DNA from 2 places in the Sporosarcina pasadenensis genome. Region 2 is predicted to be linked to the other one. Evidence: riboswitches for the same ligand, from Rfam matches in the RefSeq annotation. Region 2 holds a riboswitch; the other holds the start of a gene.
What was found. A riboswitch is a leader RNA that binds a small molecule or an ion and turns the genes downstream of it on or off. The one in region 2 is predicted to bind FMN.
Positions count from the first base shown of each region.

Region 1: another riboswitch for FMN. It lies ahead of AB1K89_RS01650 (ECF transporter S component); the one in region 2 lies ahead of AB1K89_RS00830 (hypothetical protein).

Region 1 is NZ_JBFEGM010000001.1:323,082-332,177, forward strand. It holds gene AB1K89_RS01640 (DUF4085 family protein) at 56-457, opposite strand; gene AB1K89_RS01645 (GNAT family N-acetyltransferase) at 579-1,145, opposite strand; gene AB1K89_RS01650 (ECF transporter S component) at 1,349-1,930, opposite strand; FMN riboswitch at 2,145-2,275, opposite strand; gene AB1K89_RS01655 (hypothetical protein) at 2,357-3,547, opposite strand; gene AB1K89_RS01660 (RNA polymerase sigma factor SigX) at 3,548-4,075, opposite strand; gene AB1K89_RS01665 (ATP-binding protein) at 4,154-5,956, opposite strand; gene AB1K89_RS01670 (response regulator transcription factor) at 5,949-6,668, opposite strand; gene ccsB (c-type cytochrome biogenesis protein CcsB) at 6,772-7,956, opposite strand; gene resB (cytochrome c biogenesis protein ResB) at 7,959-9,096, opposite strand, start outside.
Region 2 is NZ_JBFEGM010000001.1:155,295-164,390, reverse strand. It holds gene AB1K89_RS00840 (LAGLIDADG family homing endonuclease) at 1-1,060, opposite strand, end outside; gene fni (type 2 isopentenyl-diphosphate Delta-isomerase) at 1,198-2,229, opposite strand; FMN riboswitch at 2,589-2,733, shown strand; gene AB1K89_RS00830 (hypothetical protein) at 2,793-3,191, shown strand; gene ribE (riboflavin synthase) at 3,192-3,842, shown strand; gene AB1K89_RS00820 (bifunctional 3,4-dihydroxy-2-butanone-4-phosphate synthase/GTP cyclohydrolase II) at 3,855-5,057, shown strand; gene ribH (6,7-dimethyl-8-ribityllumazine synthase) at 5,070-5,534, shown strand; gene AB1K89_RS00810 (hypothetical protein) at 5,588-5,779, opposite strand; gene AB1K89_RS00805 (YwaF family protein) at 5,872-6,582, opposite strand; gene AB1K89_RS00800 (hypothetical protein) at 6,715-7,038, shown strand; gene AB1K89_RS00795 ((2Fe-2S)-binding protein) at 7,070-7,582, opposite strand; gene AB1K89_RS00790 (FAD binding domain-containing protein) at 7,579-8,409, opposite strand; gene AB1K89_RS00785 (xanthine dehydrogenase family protein molybdopterin-binding subunit) at 8,396-9,096, opposite strand, start outside.

The DNA of each region.
Region 1 (9,096 bases), 170 kb from region 2:
GCAACATTAACAATATTCGCTACATCCTCTCTTAGTGCAAAAATGGTGTTGAAGGCTATAAAACGCGTAATGCAAATCCTTTCTCATTTTCTATTAGCTCGTCATACACGTAATAGCCTTCAAGCTTACCTTCTGTTTGTGCATCATGAAAAACTAACTGCACAATTGACTTGACTGTAAACCCGCCACTCATATCTAATAGAAGCATGAATTCAGTTCCTTGTTGCTCAGCATTCACAATTTTACCATCATGAAATGACTGCGAAAAAACGGTATGCGCGGACGGATTAAAACGTTCAACAATTGTTTTACGCTTTTCATAAATCGTATAACTTTTAATTGTGAACTGCTCAATGGTCACATTGCACCATTCTTCAAATTCATCCATTAAAGTGTCATGTCGAAATAAAGTTCGTTCAATAGTTTCCGCCTGAAACTTTTGCGGTAAGACATCTATATATGAATTAAATGTTTATTAATAAGTCTGCAGTGGTGATAGGTTTTACTGTATCCATCTGCCGTATCTGCAATGAACATATCATTCATTCCTTATTCTCTTCTAGAATCGAGAACAATGCTTATTCGACAATTGCGCCCGATTCTGGAGTATTCATTAGCAGCCTGTAATTTCTTTTTAAAAGCCCCATAAGAATAACATCATGCCAAGATCCATTCCGATAAAGTTGCTCTGTTAATCTTCCATCTTCACTAAATCCTAGTTTTTGATATAACTTTATTGCTCGTTCATTATAAGAAAAAACCCTTAAATACACCTTATGTAAATTTAACTCATCAAAGGCAAAATCCAATAAAAGCTGAAAGGCTTCCCGTCCAAAACCTTTATTCCAATAATCTTTCTCTCCGATGTCAATTATACATTCGGCGTTACGGTTTCCATAATCAATGTTAATGAGTGATGTAACACCAATTGGCTTATCAGTACTAATTTCCTCAATCATATAGCCCTTTGAATTATGGGATCCGGTTATAATTTTGACGAAGTTTTCTGTATCGGCATATGTAAAAACATCTAATGATAGACTGGTAAATTGCATGACCTCTATATCATTTCTCCACTTATGGTAAGAAGAAACGTCTTCAATTGCCATTTTTCTTAATCGAACTCTCTCCCCACTAAAAAGCATTGAAACACCCCCCCTTATTTTTCTAACAATTAATGATACGTTTCATTTCGAAAAAAGTTACAAAGTATTATTTAAGCAATCTGTCAATAATACATAAATAGATAAATCAAGCGCAGCGTTGCGAGCAGAAATCCACGGATTTACATAAAAAAAGCGAGTATGAGAACAATAAACAGTTCCCATACTCGCACAATCTATATCTATTACATTGTCAATTGACGGCTTTGTTGGTCAATCCATTTGCTCATGCTCTTATACAGCAATAAAGAAATGACCATTAGCATGATACCTTTTATCAGATTGAAAGGAAGAATCCCTAAAACAATCACGTTGAATAAAGCTTCGCCTGTGTAAGCTGGCATATTCATAAAGTATACATACATCGGCAAGAACACGAGATAGTTCAATAAGCTCATTCCGACAGCCATAGATACCGTACCGGCAATCAGACCGGCTGTCAGGCCTTTCGTGTTCTGTACTTTCTTAAAGATCAAATAGATTGGCATGATGAAAAGGACGCCTGTTGCAAAATTTGCAATCTCTCCTACCGGTACGCCTGTAGGACTTCCTGATAAGAACCAATGCAACACATTTTTAAGCAGTTCTACAGCGATTCCTGCGACTGGCCCCATCGTCATGATCGCTAACACAGCCGGAATTTCACTGAAGTCGATTTTCAGGAATGCCGGCAAAGCTGGCAACGGGAAATTCAACTGCATCAATACCGTTGAAATGCTTCCCAGTATCGCGATGAGAATCATCCTACGCAATTTCTTGTTGTTCATGTTAACCCTCTCTCCTTTTGCGATTCACTTCAAAAGAGGAAAGGTCTGACCGTTTTTTGTTGTCCAATAAAAAATCCCTAAAGCAAATAAGCTTTAGGGAGAGTTTAAAAGGCATCATCAAATAAGGGTCTGCAATAAAGGAAGATTTCCTTTACATTTACCCATACTTAAATAAGCACCCTTTTTTGTGGACATCACAAAAAGACGGCTGCACCTTCACCTTCTCCCATCCAGACTGTACTGTCGGCTCCGGAATCACACCGGAATCAGCCGTTAAGCTCGCGGGCTAGGAAGTAAACTTCCATTACCGCCGGTCGGGAATTGCACCCTGCCCCGAAGATGAATCAATATTATATTACAACTCTATTGTAACGAGAAAAAAGCATTTTGTAAACTCTCCTGTTTACAAAATGCTTTCTTGTGTGATTATTGAGTGAACAATGTAGGATTGCTTCCGATCGGCATCGGCAAAGCAGTTGAAAGATCATACTTGTCAAAGCTCTCTTGAACTACGTTTTCTAAACGTACTTGTTTGCCGTAGCTTCTCGCGGTTAGCATGAACCCTTCTATCATCTGGTTGATTACATTATGCTCAAATGCATTGACATCCAATTGTTCTTTAAATGTAATTACAGCAATTTCATCTTCCAGCCGAACATCGTAGTCCACACTTTCTGGAATTAATGACTCTACAATATTTCCATTGACATTTTTCATCTCCATGAGCCCCGCATCTACTGTTTCTACAGCCGCTCCAGGTGCATAAGGAGCTAAATAAACCTTTCCTGAAGGCATCTTATATTTATAATAAGGGAACGTTTTTTTCCATCCCTCGGTGTCGGATTTCCCGATACTTTCAAATGAGGCCGGATTCCCCTCTTCATCGACGAGCTGCAGTTTTTCAAATTCGGAAAAAGTGTCACGCATTGAATTAAAATAAACTTCATTCGTTGCTGATGACAAATCATACGTATGCCCAGCAGGGATCTGATGGCGAAGAATGCCCTTTTCCTCGTATAGAGTCCCTTTATACGGGTGGTAATCATCGAAACCGAGCTCCTCTTCTGGAATTTCCCCTGCGTATTTATTATATAGCTCAATACTCGTCGGATTTCCTTCAGGAAAATCGGATTGGACCCTTGATTCAGGAATAAGGAAAGTGATAGGAATGACATTTGCCGATTCCACTAAGCCGACTTGTAGAGGGATGTAATCAACTACCTCATCAGCAAGCAGCACATGGCTGTCATCTGCCGCGAATATCATTGCAGCTGACTCCTTTGTGGCAGATGCATCAAATGTCTCTGCTTCCTCCGTCGATTCTGTCTTTGCTTCAAAAGCCCGATCTTCTTTAAGTGAGCGAGGAGCACCTGACTTTTCCATTGCTCCATCATGACTGTTGAGCATTGAGGGGACAATGAGGCCGAGTAGAAGCAGCGCGGCCGCCGCAACAATGACAGGCATCCATTTCCTCGGGTTCATCCGACGTCGTTTTTTCAGTCGTTGATCTCGTTTAAGTCGATCCAAAATTTGTTCCTTCGTACGATTGTCTTCAATTTTCGGCATGGAATGAAGAAGGTTCTCAAGCTTGTTGTCATCCCATTGATTGTTTGTCATTCATCTTCCCCCCTCTGCCGAAAGAGCATTCAATTTCTTTTGTAATGCTTTTATTGCCCTGTGTTGGGTCGTCTTTACCTTTCCTTCGGTCCAGCCGAGGGTATCGGCGGTTTCCGCTATGGATAGCTCCTGGAAGTATCGTAAAACGATAACCATCTTTTGGTCACCTGTGCACGTATCCAAAACCCGCAGCAATTGTCTCATCTCTTCATTCAACGATGCAATTTGTTCAGGAGTGCTGCCTGTCGAGGGCAATTCGCTCTGCTCCCAGTCGATTTTATCGAAATGATGTTTTTGACGTACATTCTTCTTTCTGAAATGGTCGATGGCGACATTTTTCGCTATGGAAAAAAGCCAAGTCTTTTCAGAGCTCTTCCCTTCAAAACCAGCATAGGCTTTCAATACCCTGACATACACTTCATGCATAAAATCCTCGGAAGAATATCGATCTCCTGTCAAATAGATAAGAAAATTGAAGACATCCTGATGATATTGCTCGTATAGCTTGTGGAAAACGGAGTCATCCACGAAATCCCCCCGTTCATTACATTAGTCGTAATTCAAGATGAAAAGTTTCATCTTGCCGTGCTTTTCGTCCATTACTTTTCAGAGCGATTCGATGTTCTCATCTTCCGGACCGATCGGCAAGACGCATTTGAAGATCGTGCCCGATGTGTCACCAAGTTCCGCGGTAATTCTACCACCATGTGAGTCGATAATGTTCTTAGCGATTGCAAGGCCCAATCCGGTTCCGCCTTTCCCTCGCGTCCGAGCTTTGTCCGCTTTATAGAATCGTTCGAAAATGAAAGGCAGATCTTCTTTCGGTATGCCGCTTCCTGTATCGGCAACGGAAATTTCAACCATATCCCCTTTTCTTTCGACACCGACTGTCACTTTTCCTCCATCCGGTGTATGCCGGATTGCATTATCAATCAAGTTTGTGAATACTTGCTCCAAACGATCATCATCAGCAAAAACGACAATCCCTTGTTCTTTATCGTCGACATTCATTGAGAGCATAACGTTTGAATCACGGGCGATTTGCATGAATTTATTTTGCACTCTATCCAAAAAAGGAATAAGAGGGAAATTTAGTCTGTATAACCGCATATGGCCAGATTCCATTCGAGCGAGGTCGAGCAGATCAGTTACGAGACGGCTCATCCGTTTCGACTCATCGTGAATGATCTGGACCATTTCATTGCGTTCCTCTTCACTCGTCACCACATCGTCGATAATCGCTTCACTATACCCTTGCAATAAGGAAATTGGCGTTCTCAGCTCATGGGATACATTTGCTATAAAATCAGATCTCAACTTATCCAGCTTATGCTGATCTGTCATATCACGCAACACGGCCACCGCTCCGCGAATGCTGTTTTCACTGTATAACGGACTAATTGAGATACCGTAAAACTGACCGCCGATGTCGAGCTCGTCCTCAACTTCCTCTGCAAATGTAATGGCGTGTTCAAGCATATGGAATATTTCCTTCGGCAACACTTTCTCATCCGCTCCGTTTGCAAAGTACCACTTCTGCAATAGCCGTTCAGCTTGAGGGTTCCTCACAAGAATGGAATAATCCCGATTGAATGTAATGACCGCATCCGTCATCGATGTAAGGATGCTTGATAATTGTTCTTTTTCCTGCTTGATCAGTTCCATTTGGTATTTCAACTGCCTGCCCATTTGGTTGAAAGCAGTTGCCAATTGACCTATTTCGTCATTTTGCATGACCGGTAGACGCGTTTCAAAATTCCCCTTCGATAATTCAAAAGCAGCTTGCTTCATCCCTCGTAATGGCGAGGTGATTTTCGTGGAAAGGAAGAAAGCGAATATGGTCGTTAAAATGAAAGCGATGAAAGCGGATAAGAAAACGATATGCGTCGTCCTCTTTGTCGTACGGTGGACGGCATCCAGGCTTTGGTACATGACGATGGAATGGATGGTTCCATTCACCTCACCATATGGATACATGAGAACAAGGTATTGTTCCATAACGTTTTCATCCGTAAGGGATGGGAGAATCATCTCCTTCACGACTTTTTCATTAATTTGTATATTTGAAAAAAACTTCGACTCCGAGAGGATTTTCTGCTCTATCTTTTCCTGATTCAATCCTCTATGAAATGAATAATAGACCCTTTTTTCGGAATCAATGATCATCGCATTCGTTTCATTATCCAATATATCTTGGATGATGAGTCGCATGGCGGCATCGTTTTCATGATCAAGAACTATTTTACCGATCGTTGTCGCTTCCCTGCGAAGAGAATCTTCTGCCTGATTCGTATGAAAATTATCAAGGAACTCTAATAGAAGGACGGTAACCATAAAAAGGACAAAGGAAACGAGAAGCAATATGGTTGCCCATAGCTTCCCGACGATTGAATGCCATATTCTATTCATTCGGAACCTCGAATTTATAACCGACGCCCCAAACTGTCACGATCATTTTCGCTGCGCTTTCAGATACACGGCTCAGCTTTTCCCGCAGCCTTTTCACATGTGTATCGACGGTCCGCAAATCTCCGAAAAATTCGTAGTGCCACACTTCCTTCAATAATTGCTCACGGTCGAACACTTTATCCGGCGACTTTGCGAGGAAATAGAGCAACTCGTATTCCTTCGGCGTCAAGTTCACTTCTTTCCCTTCGGCCGTCACCCGGTGCGCATCATGATCGATCGTCAATTGCGGGAATACGACAAGATCCTTTGAACTGTTCGTTGCCGAGGCATCAGGGAAAGTGACAGATCTCCTCAAAATCGCCTTCACACGAAGTACAACTTCACGTGGACTGAACGGCTTGACGATATAATCATCAGCCCCTGTTTCAAATCCGACCACACGATCCGATTCCTCGCCTTTCGCCGTCAGCAAGATGACAGGTGTCATCTTCTTTTCATCACGAAGCTCCTGCAATACTTCAAGGCCGTCTTTTTCCGGCATCATTAAGTCAAGTAAAATACAGTCATAATGGTTTGCGAGCGCCTTTTCGATCGCTTCTGCTCCATCTACTGCCTCATCTATTTCGAAGCCTTCACGGGATAAATACATATTAAGAAGACGGCGGATCCGATCCTCGTCGTCCACCACTAATAACCTAACAGTCTCTTCCATCATCAACGTCCCCTTTCAACTACACTTCTGTCATTATTGTACAAGTAGTCCATAAAAAAAGAAACTGCACAGCTCCTCAGCGGCTCTGTGCAGTCAAATCGGTTTACGCGTATGAATGCAAACCGGCGATGATCAGGTTTACAGCAATCAGATTGAACATAATGATGACAAACCCGATAACCGCAAGCCATGCAGATTTTTTCCCTTCCCATCCTCTTGAAAGACGGAGATGGAGGAAAGCCGCATAAAACAGCCATGTAATAAGTGCCCAAACCTCTTTCGGGTCCCAACCCCAAAACCTTGACCAAGCTTCATGCGCCCAGATCATTGCAAAGATCAATGCTCCAAGTGTAAACACTGGGAAGCCGATCAGAACAGAACGATAGCCGATTTCATCCATCAGCTGCGAGTTCGCTTTCTTCGCAAATGGCTGTAGCAGGGAGGCGATCGGTCTGCGGAAAATCAGTCGTAAAATAAGGTATAATACAGTCCCTGTCGCGACCGACCAAACGAATGTCGTCAAAGTCTTCGCGTTGACGATAGCCGGCATTTCCGCCCATGGAGTCATTGCCTCAGGAGTTTGTGATTCATATTCGTTCATCCCGAATAGTGGCGGGTAATTGTACTCAATTTTGGCAGGTGCCTCATTTTTATCGATATACGTAAAATGGGCTTCATATCCTGTCAGCTTGAATGTCGTCGATGAAATGACGAACCCGAGGACAAGAATGACTGTGAACATGACAGCCTCCAGCCAAAAACGTTGTTTTGAAGGTTTTGTCATATCGACGTGTTTCACTAAGTATATGAGACCTGCAACCGCACTGATTGCCAGGATAGCTTCACCGAGTGCCGCAGTTATTACATGCACTGTTAACCAATAACTTTGGAGCGCTGGAATGAGCGGTGTGATTTCCCGGGGGAACATGCTCGCATATCCGATAATGACAATCGCAATAGGCAACGCGAACAGCCCTAAAGATGGCGTCCGATACAAGAAGAACAATAGTATGAACGCTCCTACGAGCATCATGCCGAACGCAGTCGTAAATTCGAACATATTACTGACAGGAGCGTGGCCTGAAGCAATCCACCTCGTAAAGAAATAACCGAGATGGGTGATGAAGCCGATAATTGTAATCGTAATGCCGATCTTGCCCCATCTATGATTTCTATAGGATGCTTCCGATTTAGCGCCTTTCACTGCTCCGCCGAAGAAAAGGGTGGCGACCAAATAGGCAATGAAAGAAACTAATAGCAGATTCGCGCTTAACGATGCTAATCCCATAATTATTTTTCTCCTTCCTCTTCCTCAGTTGACGACTCATTGTCCAGCCTATCCTCATAGCCTGGCAAGTGTGCATAATCCTTCACGGCATCCAATTCCTTTTTCAAGGAGAACCAGTTTTTGTTCGTATGGGCGGCAACTAACAACTCATCGCCTTCCCCTTTCTGGATCCAAATCCGTCTATGATTCCAATAAGAACCTTGGATGACACCGATCATAAAGATTAGTCCGCCAAATAGAAGAATGTACAATGTTTTATCCTTCCGTATCGTCAACCCGGAAATATCCCTTGTCTCCGCACTGACAAACTTCACTTGGTAGGCGTTCTCTTGCGTCTCAAGTGTTTGTCTGATTGCGACAAAGCTTTTTTCACCTTCTGGTTTCTCGGGTGTAATCATATTGAAGATAAATGCCGGATTGTTTGGAATCGGCGACTTTGAAACCGGTTCACCGTTCTCAACGCCATCGTAATCCGCATAATAACCGATCAAATCAACACGTGCACCGTCAGTCAGTTCATATACTCCTTCAGGATCGTCGAGATTGATTGTGAACTGCCCGAAGGACTTCCCGGTTTTCTTTTCAATTAGCTGCATTGTCATCGATTTCAGCTCGTCCAGGCGGTAATCCATCTGGAATATGCTATATCCATCGAACTTCAATGGCTTATTGACGATGATCGGATAGTCTTCGATATGCTCAAGATCAGTCGAGCCTGGCAGACTGTCCTCTTTCTTTTTATATAATGAAACGTCTGTCTGATACGATTTTACAATGGTGCCGACACGGTCAAGCGCCTTTCCAAAAACTTCAGCCTCTTCTTTCGAATACGTTTCAATGCTGAAATCCTTGCTCTCCAAGTAATAGTCCGGAGCACCAGGAATCGAACGCAATTCCCCTTCCCGTATCCACATCGTCTGATCGACATAAAAGCCTGGGATACCGCGCAACAGGACGCCAAACAGGAAAATGATCAACCCGGTATGGTTGACATAAGGACCCCAACGTGAAAAACGGTTTTTTTCGGCTAAAATCGCGCCGTCTTCTGTTTTAACGTTGTACTTCATGTCTTTAAGCTTCTCTTCAGCTTTCGCTAGTGACATATCGGCATTTTCAGAATGACCCGCACCGTAAACACGT
Region 2 (9,096 bases):
CATTGATATATAATCCATTAATTTTCGCAAATTCTCTTATCTCATGTAATAAATCCTTTTTGTATGTGGTCTTATAATGGATACGATCTTTTGGACGATCACTCTTGCAATACAAAATCGTACCTATATCCAATAGTTGTTCAAAATAATCCTCTAAAATATGGTTCATAGGCTTTTCCTGTTCCTTAGCCATATCATTTAGCTGCATCAGTATTGATTTGCTAATAGTCGTCCGAAATGCAATTCTGCCTTGATCGGTAAGATATTCTTCTTTGCTTCTTAAATGTGTAGGTGTTTTATTGATGGTCATTCTAATCATTTTATTTTCAACATAGTTACCATCGCAATTATTATACAAAATATTCGAGAGACGCAATAATTGGTCTTTACCCCTTATCCATACTCTATATATCGGTTTACCTTTAGAACTCCTTATCGCAGCAATGGTTGAGGATAATCCCCAATTAGTAAAAACTGTTTGTAAACCTTCTGCGAATACGATGCTTGCTGTCGTTATGTTCATTCGATAACCCTCTCGGTCAACCCAACCATCCCCATCAATAACGCCTCTCACAAATGCAGGTAAATACCAAACTGGCACGTTAGGAAAAGCCACTGTATATGACTTATTTGGTGTAATTCCCAGTCGTTCAAGATCCTGTTTGATGATCTTCGAGTTGATGATTAGCATTGGGGTTTTTCTTGTGCCGGTTCCTTGTGCAATCGTTGGAGATGCACCCATAAGTTTGGCTACTTTCCTTAACAAATCTTCGTCATTTTGAGATAAATAGACAGAATGAACTCTTTTGTTCACATGGCCATCTGTGATAAATAATCCCAAAACCCAAGCCATCTCATGTGACCATATCTTGAAAAAGTTCTCGTTCACTTTGTGAATACGCGGACGTCCTATAGGATTCAATTCGACCCCATGCTTATATAATACATTTCGGATTGCACGATCAGACAATCCAATAACTTCGCAAAGCTTGGTGTAAGGTAACCCGCTGTTGTATAATTCGATGATCTTTTCGTCAGTCATACCTGGATTTCTTGCCAACTCGCTTATCCCCCTTCTGCATATTTCCCCTCTTTCTCATTATACAAACTAACGTTCCCGTTTTCAACTAATTAACTGAATAGTAATTTAAAAAGAATAGACCACTCGCCTTAGCAAGTGGTCTGTTAAATCATTTATCATCGCTCATATCGTACTCTGTCGCTCGCTTGCAGTTCACCTAATGTAGATGCCCCGACCCCGAACATTGCCATGCGGAGCTCCAGTTCTTTCGTTTCCATCACTCTGATGACATCTTCTGGAGATTGTGTCGCTTCTTTCAGAATAGATCTCCCGAAACCGACAACATCAGCTCCTAAAGCGATCGTTTTGGCAGCATCCAAACCTGTTGCCATGCCGCCACTGGCGACAATCGATTGTTCACCAATCTTTTTACGTACTGAAACGACGCAATCGACTGTCGGGATACCCCAAACGCTGAACGTTTCGGCTGCGGCCTGTTTCACCGGATCTGTCGAGCGATATTTTTCCACTTGGCTCCATGATGTACCTCCAGCCCCAGCTACGTCTATAAAAGACACGCCGGCTTCACAAAGCTTTTTGGCCGTCATTCCGTCGATGCCCCAACCGACTTCCTTAATACCTAATGGAACCCGCAACGTTCTCGCCAGTTCTTCGATTTTCACTAATAAATCCTTGAAATTTAAATCTCCGTTCGGCTGAATGACTTCCTGGAGACTGTTCAAATGCAATACCAATGCATCTGCTTCTGTCATATCAATAATTTGCCTGCATTGATCGACACCAAATCCGTAATTCAATTGAACCGCGCCTAAATTGGCGATTATCGGAACGGATGGCGCGTATTGCCTCACTTGAAATGATGAGCGGTGCTCTTCGCTCTCGATTAATGCTCGCATGGACCCTAAAGCTAATATCCAGCCTTTTTCTTCTGCTGCAAGCGCCAAATTACGGTTGATTGTTTCAGCGAACGCGGCTCCTCCAGTCATGGAACTGATCATAAAAGGCGTTGGACGCATTTGGCCAATAAATTTGCTTTCAATGGAGATTTCATTAAAGTCAATTTCAGGTAAAGCGTTATGAATGAAGTGAACCCTTTCCAATCCGGTCGTAATTTGGTTCCCTGTCACTTTTTCATTGAGCGTGATGTCGATATGCTCCGCTTTCCGTTGATGAATCGAACCAGTCATTAACCAACATCCCTCTTCCCTAGCATGATAAGACCGACCACCAGTGGTCAAATCTATGCTTCAATCCTCGTTCGTATTATTATTTCCATTTTTATTATATGTTACGTAAATCATTATTTCAGCTATTTGGATTTCTATTAAACCTGTAACAATTACTTGAATACATTGGTTCATTTTTCAATAAAGAATTTGGTCCCATATTCTGCTGAAGTCGCCGTAAAATCTAAGCTATTCATCATAGATTCCTTTAGATTTTAACATTGAATCACTCAGAAAACTAATTCTTTCATATTCTTTTCTTGTTCAGTTACTTGGCATGCATTTCTGAAGTGTGTTAAATTTGAATCGGTTCATTCAAAACGACACTTCGGGGCAAGGTGAAATTCCTTACCGGCGGTGATCAAGCGCAATGCTTGTCAGTCCGTGACCCGTACCTTTATGGATACGGTGGAGCTGGTGAAACTCCGGCACCGACAGTTAAAGTCTGGATGGGAGAAGTTGTTCGCGTTTGATGGCCATGCCCAACTATATCCGCCCTTTCAAAAATTGAAAGGAGGAATTCGATGGTCCACGCCGATTATTTGAAGTTAGCCGATCTATATGCCACTCTAAATCCTTCTGCGCATATCGGGAAACAACCTGCGTGCACAGATACAATCATCGCTAGCGGCATTCGCCGTGTATTCATCGAGTCCAAAGATCCGAATCCTTCCGTAATTGGAAATAGGATTAGGCTTCTTCGGACTGCCGGATTTAAAGTGATCTCTGATTTATGTAAAAAAGAGGCGGATTTTAGCAACCGGGCATATTTTGATTTTATTCTTCTCCATAACCCTTTCCCTACCACCCGTTTGCCCCATGGTGGAAAGAACCCATTACAAATTATTTTAAATAGGCATCATAGGACGCCAAAAGTAGCAATCCCGATTCATGCTCTTCTTCCGATTGGAGGTGTAAGCTAGTTGTTCACTGGAATTGTTGAAGAAATAGGAACAGTTCATACGATAAAGAAAAGTTCATCCTCTATGCAACTGATCATCCGATGCAGTCATGTGCTATCCGACGTGAAAAAGGGAGATAGTATTTCCGTCAATGGAGTATGTCTTACTGTATCGGATTTTTCGAAAACCGAGTTCGCAGCAGACGTCATGCCCGAGTCGTTCATAGCGACGTCACTTTCCACATTGAAATCCGGAAGCCGTGTGAACTTGGAGCGCGCTATGGCAGCGAACGGCCGTTTTGGCGGCCATTTCGTAACCGGTCATGTCGATTGCGTCGGTGAAATTATCGCGGTACGTCCGATTGAAAATGCAATATATATCGATATTCAAATGGATTCCGCATTCCAAACGTATCTTGTCCCTAAAGGTTCGATAACGGTTGACGGAACTTCATTGACTGTTTTCAGCATATTTGAACACGGGTTTACGATATCCCTCATTCCCGTTACTCAAGCTGATTCTGTTCTCGGTCATAAGCGTGTCGGAGACTTTGTCAATGTAGAATGCGATATTCTTGCGAAATATATAGAGCGGATTGTCTTAAGAAAAGAAGCTGGACCGCCAGGCGGGCTGACAATGGAAGCACTTGCCAATAGCGGATTTTTGGATTGAGAGGTGTTAGTGATGTTTGTTACGGTAGAAAAAGCGATCGAGGAATTGAAAAAAGGAAAAGCGATTATCGTCGTGGATGATGAAAGCCGTGAAAATGAAGGTGATTTTGTCGCGCTCGCTGACTATGCGACTCCAGCGATGATCAATTTCATGGCGACGGAAGGACGAGGCCTTATATGCGTTCCGATTGAACAACAACTTGCAGACCAACTTAGTTTACCGCCTATGACTACTATGAATACCGATGTACATGGTACAGCATTCACAGTCAGTATTGACCATTCGTCATGCCATACAGGGATTTCCGCATTTGAACGCTCGGAAACGATTTTCAAAATGATAGATAGAGACTCAAAGCCTTCAGACTTCAGAAGGCCCGGCCACATTTTCCCGTTAGTCGCAAAAGCGGGCGGTGTATTGGTGCGTCCAGGACATACGGAAGCGGCGGTCGATCTAGCCCGTCTATCCGGTGCTACTTCAGCGGGCGTCATTTGCGAGATAATGAATGACGACGGAACGATGGCTCGAGGAGAAGAGTTAGTGGAAATTGCAAAGCGGCACGACCTGGTGATCTTGACGATAGAAGAATTGATTGCACACCGGAAGCGAAGTGAAAGACTTATTGAAAGGGTCGTCGATATTCACATGCCGACGACGTTCGGCGACTTCACCGCAATCACTTATGTAGAAAAGTTGACCGGCCGCGAACATATCGCTTTTGTGAAAGGTCAATTGGACGATGTCACGCCCGGCGCGGCCCCTCTCGTCAGAATCCATTCAGAATGCCTGACGGGTGACGTATTCGGTTCTTGCCGATGCGATTGCGGTCCACAGCTGCATGCTGCACTTACACAAATTGAGGAAGCCGGGATGGGAATCCTTATTTATATGCGCCAAGAAGGACGAGGAATCGGCCTCGTCAATAAAATGAAAGCTTATAAGCTTCAGGAGCAAGGGTTTGACACTGTTGAGGCAAATGCCCGATTAGGGTTCGGCGACGATTTACGGGAGTATTTCGTCAGCGCACAAATCCTTTCAGATCTCGGATGCACTCGAATTCAATTGTTGACGAACAATCCACGAAAAATCGAAGGTCTTTCTGAGCATGGAATAGTGATTGAAAATCGTATCCCTATCGAACTTCCTGTAGAAGAAAGCAACCGATTTTATATGGAGACGAAAAAGAAGAAATTAGGGCATTTACTGCATATCTGAGGAGGAAATATAATGAGTTTGACATACGAAGGACATTTAATCGGTACAGGACTTAAAATCGGCATCGTCGTATCCCGCTTCAATGAATTTATTTCAGGCAAGCTTCTCAGTGGAGCTGAAGACGCATTGCGCCGCCACGGCGTTGATGCGAACGATATTGAAATCGCTTGGGTTCCTGGCGCTTTCGAAATTCCGCTCATTGCAAAACGAATGGCGGCTTCAAAAAAATATGATGCAGTTATTACATTAGGCACCGTCATTAGAGGGGCTACTCCCCACTTTGATTACGTATGCAACGAAGTGGCTAAAGGGGTTGCCGCACTCAATATGACAGAAGAAGTGCCAGTCATCTTTGGCGTATTGACGACCGATTCGATTGAACAGGCGGTTGAGCGCGCCGGGACGAAAGCTGGAAATAAAGGATGGGACGTAGGAGTATCCGCCATCGAGATGGCAAATCTACTGAAACAGTTGTAAGAATAGAAAAAAGCAAGTCCCTTGTTAGGGATTTGCTTTTTTTGTCAGCATGGTCAAATACCCATTTTTCGACTTGATTGGGTTACTTTCTTCGACTGTTGGCTCTTCATTTTTTTTGTTTGTTGAATTTGATTTCCTGTTGTTTTTGTCGACTTTGTCGAATTCTTCTTAGCCTCAAGCTGTTGTTTGACTGCTTCTTTCAAACTGATCTTCGCTTTTACCCCGTTTTGTTTGCTCGATTCCATTATCGTCATCTCCCTCCCATTGTTGTCGGTTAGTAAATTTTAGCATTCCCGATGAATGGTTGTCCATATCGAAAATCAGAGGAACGTCAAAACTATCTTGCTCTCTTACTCCCTTTTGTCCGTAATAAAAGCCAAATGATTGTAAAAATGACGAAAGCGACCGCTTCCAACGATAGAATATACCAAGGATAAGGACCGAGGAAATCTAGTAGACTGCCATTTTGAGGTTTCATCCTTAAGAACATATAATTCCCGTCAAACAACCAATTGACAGCCAAAATAAACGGCAAAAGAACATTGATGATCAACATCGTTTTCACTACGCCTTTGAACGTTGGTTCATACACTTTCACCCAAACAAAATAAAGTCCTGTCAAAATGATGCCCATATGCGTGTAGAAAAAATGAAAAAATCGAAAGTGCGGAAAATCCATGTCAAGAACGGGTGTTCCTATAGCTTGTAAAGCGCCACCGATCCCTGCAAAAACGACAAAATCAACTAAATACCGACTCCCCGTCAACAGGAGCACAATCGAGGCTAGTAGAGAGATGCTACATAATTCGAGCGGCAGCGCATCATCCAAGCCCCAACGATCCGTCACAATGAGCCAAATATGATAGGTGATATCCATAGCTAATAATGACAGCGCAAAATATCGTTCCACCCATTTCAGTTTTGACACATTCTCTTGCAATCGCCTTCGCTGACAATAAAGAAGGCCGATAATGAAACCGATCAGTAAAACAACTGTTAGATGTACAAAAGAAAACATTACAAACTCATGTTCTGCTACACCACCCATAGCCATTCCCCATTCCCATATATGTTTACCCCAAAGTATATCATCGGTTCACACGGGTAAAAAGAAGGATTGTTTAACCTTCTTTCCATACACACATACTATGTCTAATCAGAATGAAAGGGGAATGACAAGATGGTCCAGCAATCATCACAACAACCGATGGCTGAACAACAGTTCCAGACGGATAAAAAGCAGATCCTTCAGAAGTTGCACAAAGCATCCCAAACGATACAACAGATGAGTACACTGTTCGATTCACAATCGGTACAACAAGCACAACAACAACTACAACAAGCCTCGCAGCTTTTGAATCAGTTACAAGGGCATGCAGTTACTCAATCGCCCACTACAGTACAGCAACAACTAGAACAGGTCAGGAAACAAATTGACCAGGCAGCCCAAACATTGCAACTGATTGAAACGTTGAACATGGGCAATAAAAGCTTTAAAAAATGAACTCCTGGTTTTCACGCCAAGGGTTCATTTTTCACTGTATAGAAGCATCAGCGCTCTCCGGATCGATTAACTTGTCAGCGGCTAAAACGGATTTGATCGCATCTTTTATTTCCTGATAACCAGTGCATCTGCATAGATTCGACTGCAGCCATTCTTCAATTCGTTCGTTATCCGCGTCGGGATGTTCCGTGACAAGCGCATGTCCATTGACGATGAATCCAGGTGTACAGTACCCGCATTGAATTGCCCAATTATCTACGAACGCCTTCCTCACCGGTGAATGTATTAAACCTTCTATTGTCGTTATACCACTAGACAAAGTTTCAATTGTCAATAGGAGGCAAGAATGCATCGGCTTTCCTTCTACCAATACGGTGCATGCTCCGCAATCCCCATTTCCGCAAGCTTGCTTTGCACCGGTCAGACCTAGTTGCTCGCGCAATGTGCAAAGCAATGTATCGGCAGAACGGATCATAACATCTTGTGAAGTGCCATTGACAAGCAAAGGGACTACTGTATATTTTCCTCTGTTCGAAATGATCATCGGTTCCCCTCCCATTCAGTGTTCATTTCAGATAAGAGCTTGTTTAGGATGAATCGGCGAAAATGTTTTGAAGCAATGAAATCATCCGTGATATCCGTTGGCAGCTTCGCTATCGCCTTGTCCACCCTCTGTTCATCCTCAATCGCCGTATCGTTTAAGACTCCTTCGACTACCGCAGAACGGAACGGATGCTCATGTATGCCACTAAATGCGATTCTGATACGACCTTCTTTACTCATTGCAGCCAAACTGACGATCGGATAACCGACTTTAGATGAGCGGGTCCGTTTCGAATGGATAAAAGGCAAATCAAGATTTGAGGCCGACAATTTAATATGTGTTAAAAACTGACCATCCGCCAATTCCGCCGCAGCAAGTTTCTCCACAGGCATGACCACTGTCCCTTCATGACCAATGACACTAGCGACGGCATCCGTAATGAGAAATGGCAAGATTCCTTCCCGATATCCCAGTTTGCTCATAAGATTGCCGCCAATTGTAATTTTATTTCTTGAAGTGTGATCAGCAATCGTGCGCGCTGTTTTGCTCAATAGCGGAAATAGGTTCGTTTCAATTAATCGATTCAACGTCACAGCGGCTCCTATAACTAACTCTTCCCCTTGCATTTCAAGCATATTACACTCCGGAATCCCTTTTAAGTCGATTACGGTGTCGAATGTCATTTTTCCTCCGCGTGCAAACGTGATCACTTCGGTGCCACCTGATAAATAAATGACTTTCTTGCCCAATTTCCATTCACTTGAATAGATTTTCAATGCTTCTTCCGTTGTCTCCGGCTTAAAGTAATCAAAATTAAACGGAATCATAGGCTGCTCTCCTCGTCCGCCATATAAGTTCGGGTGTCAATGGCAGTTCAGTCAGTTCCACATTTGTCGCTAATGAAAGGCTGTTGGCCAACGCTGCGGCAGCACCAATCACTCCATATTCGCCGATTCCCCTAGCGCCAAATGGTCCATCCTCCGCTGGCGTCTCTACAAACTCAACGATGTACTCGTCAGGCTGTTCTCCAAACCGCATGAGCTGGTACGTCCGTAGATCAGGATTTTGCAGGACGCCCTGATCATTGAATTCGAATGATTCCCCGCTCGCGATACTAAGCCCCAGGAAAATGCCTCCTCGCATCTGCTGCGTCGCAGTCATTGGATTAATGATCGTTCCGCCATCCAGCACCGTTACCGCCTTCACGATTTTATACGTAAACTTTCGTTCATCCCATTCCACTTCTATAGCTTGGGCGCCGACAGACCACCATGGACCGGGATCGCCGAATCCTGTATCCTTGTCCATCGGCGTCAAATGCCGTTGCACATGAACGCCGACTCCAATAATTTGTCCGCCTACCGTATGGCCGTTCGGATATTTATAACCGAGTGAAATTGTTTCAATATTAACTCCGAATTCCGGTTTAGCTTTCAAATAAACCCGGCCATTTCCGACGTCCAGATCTTCTTCGGAACATTGCAACGCGACGGCGCCGATCCTTCTCAATTGCC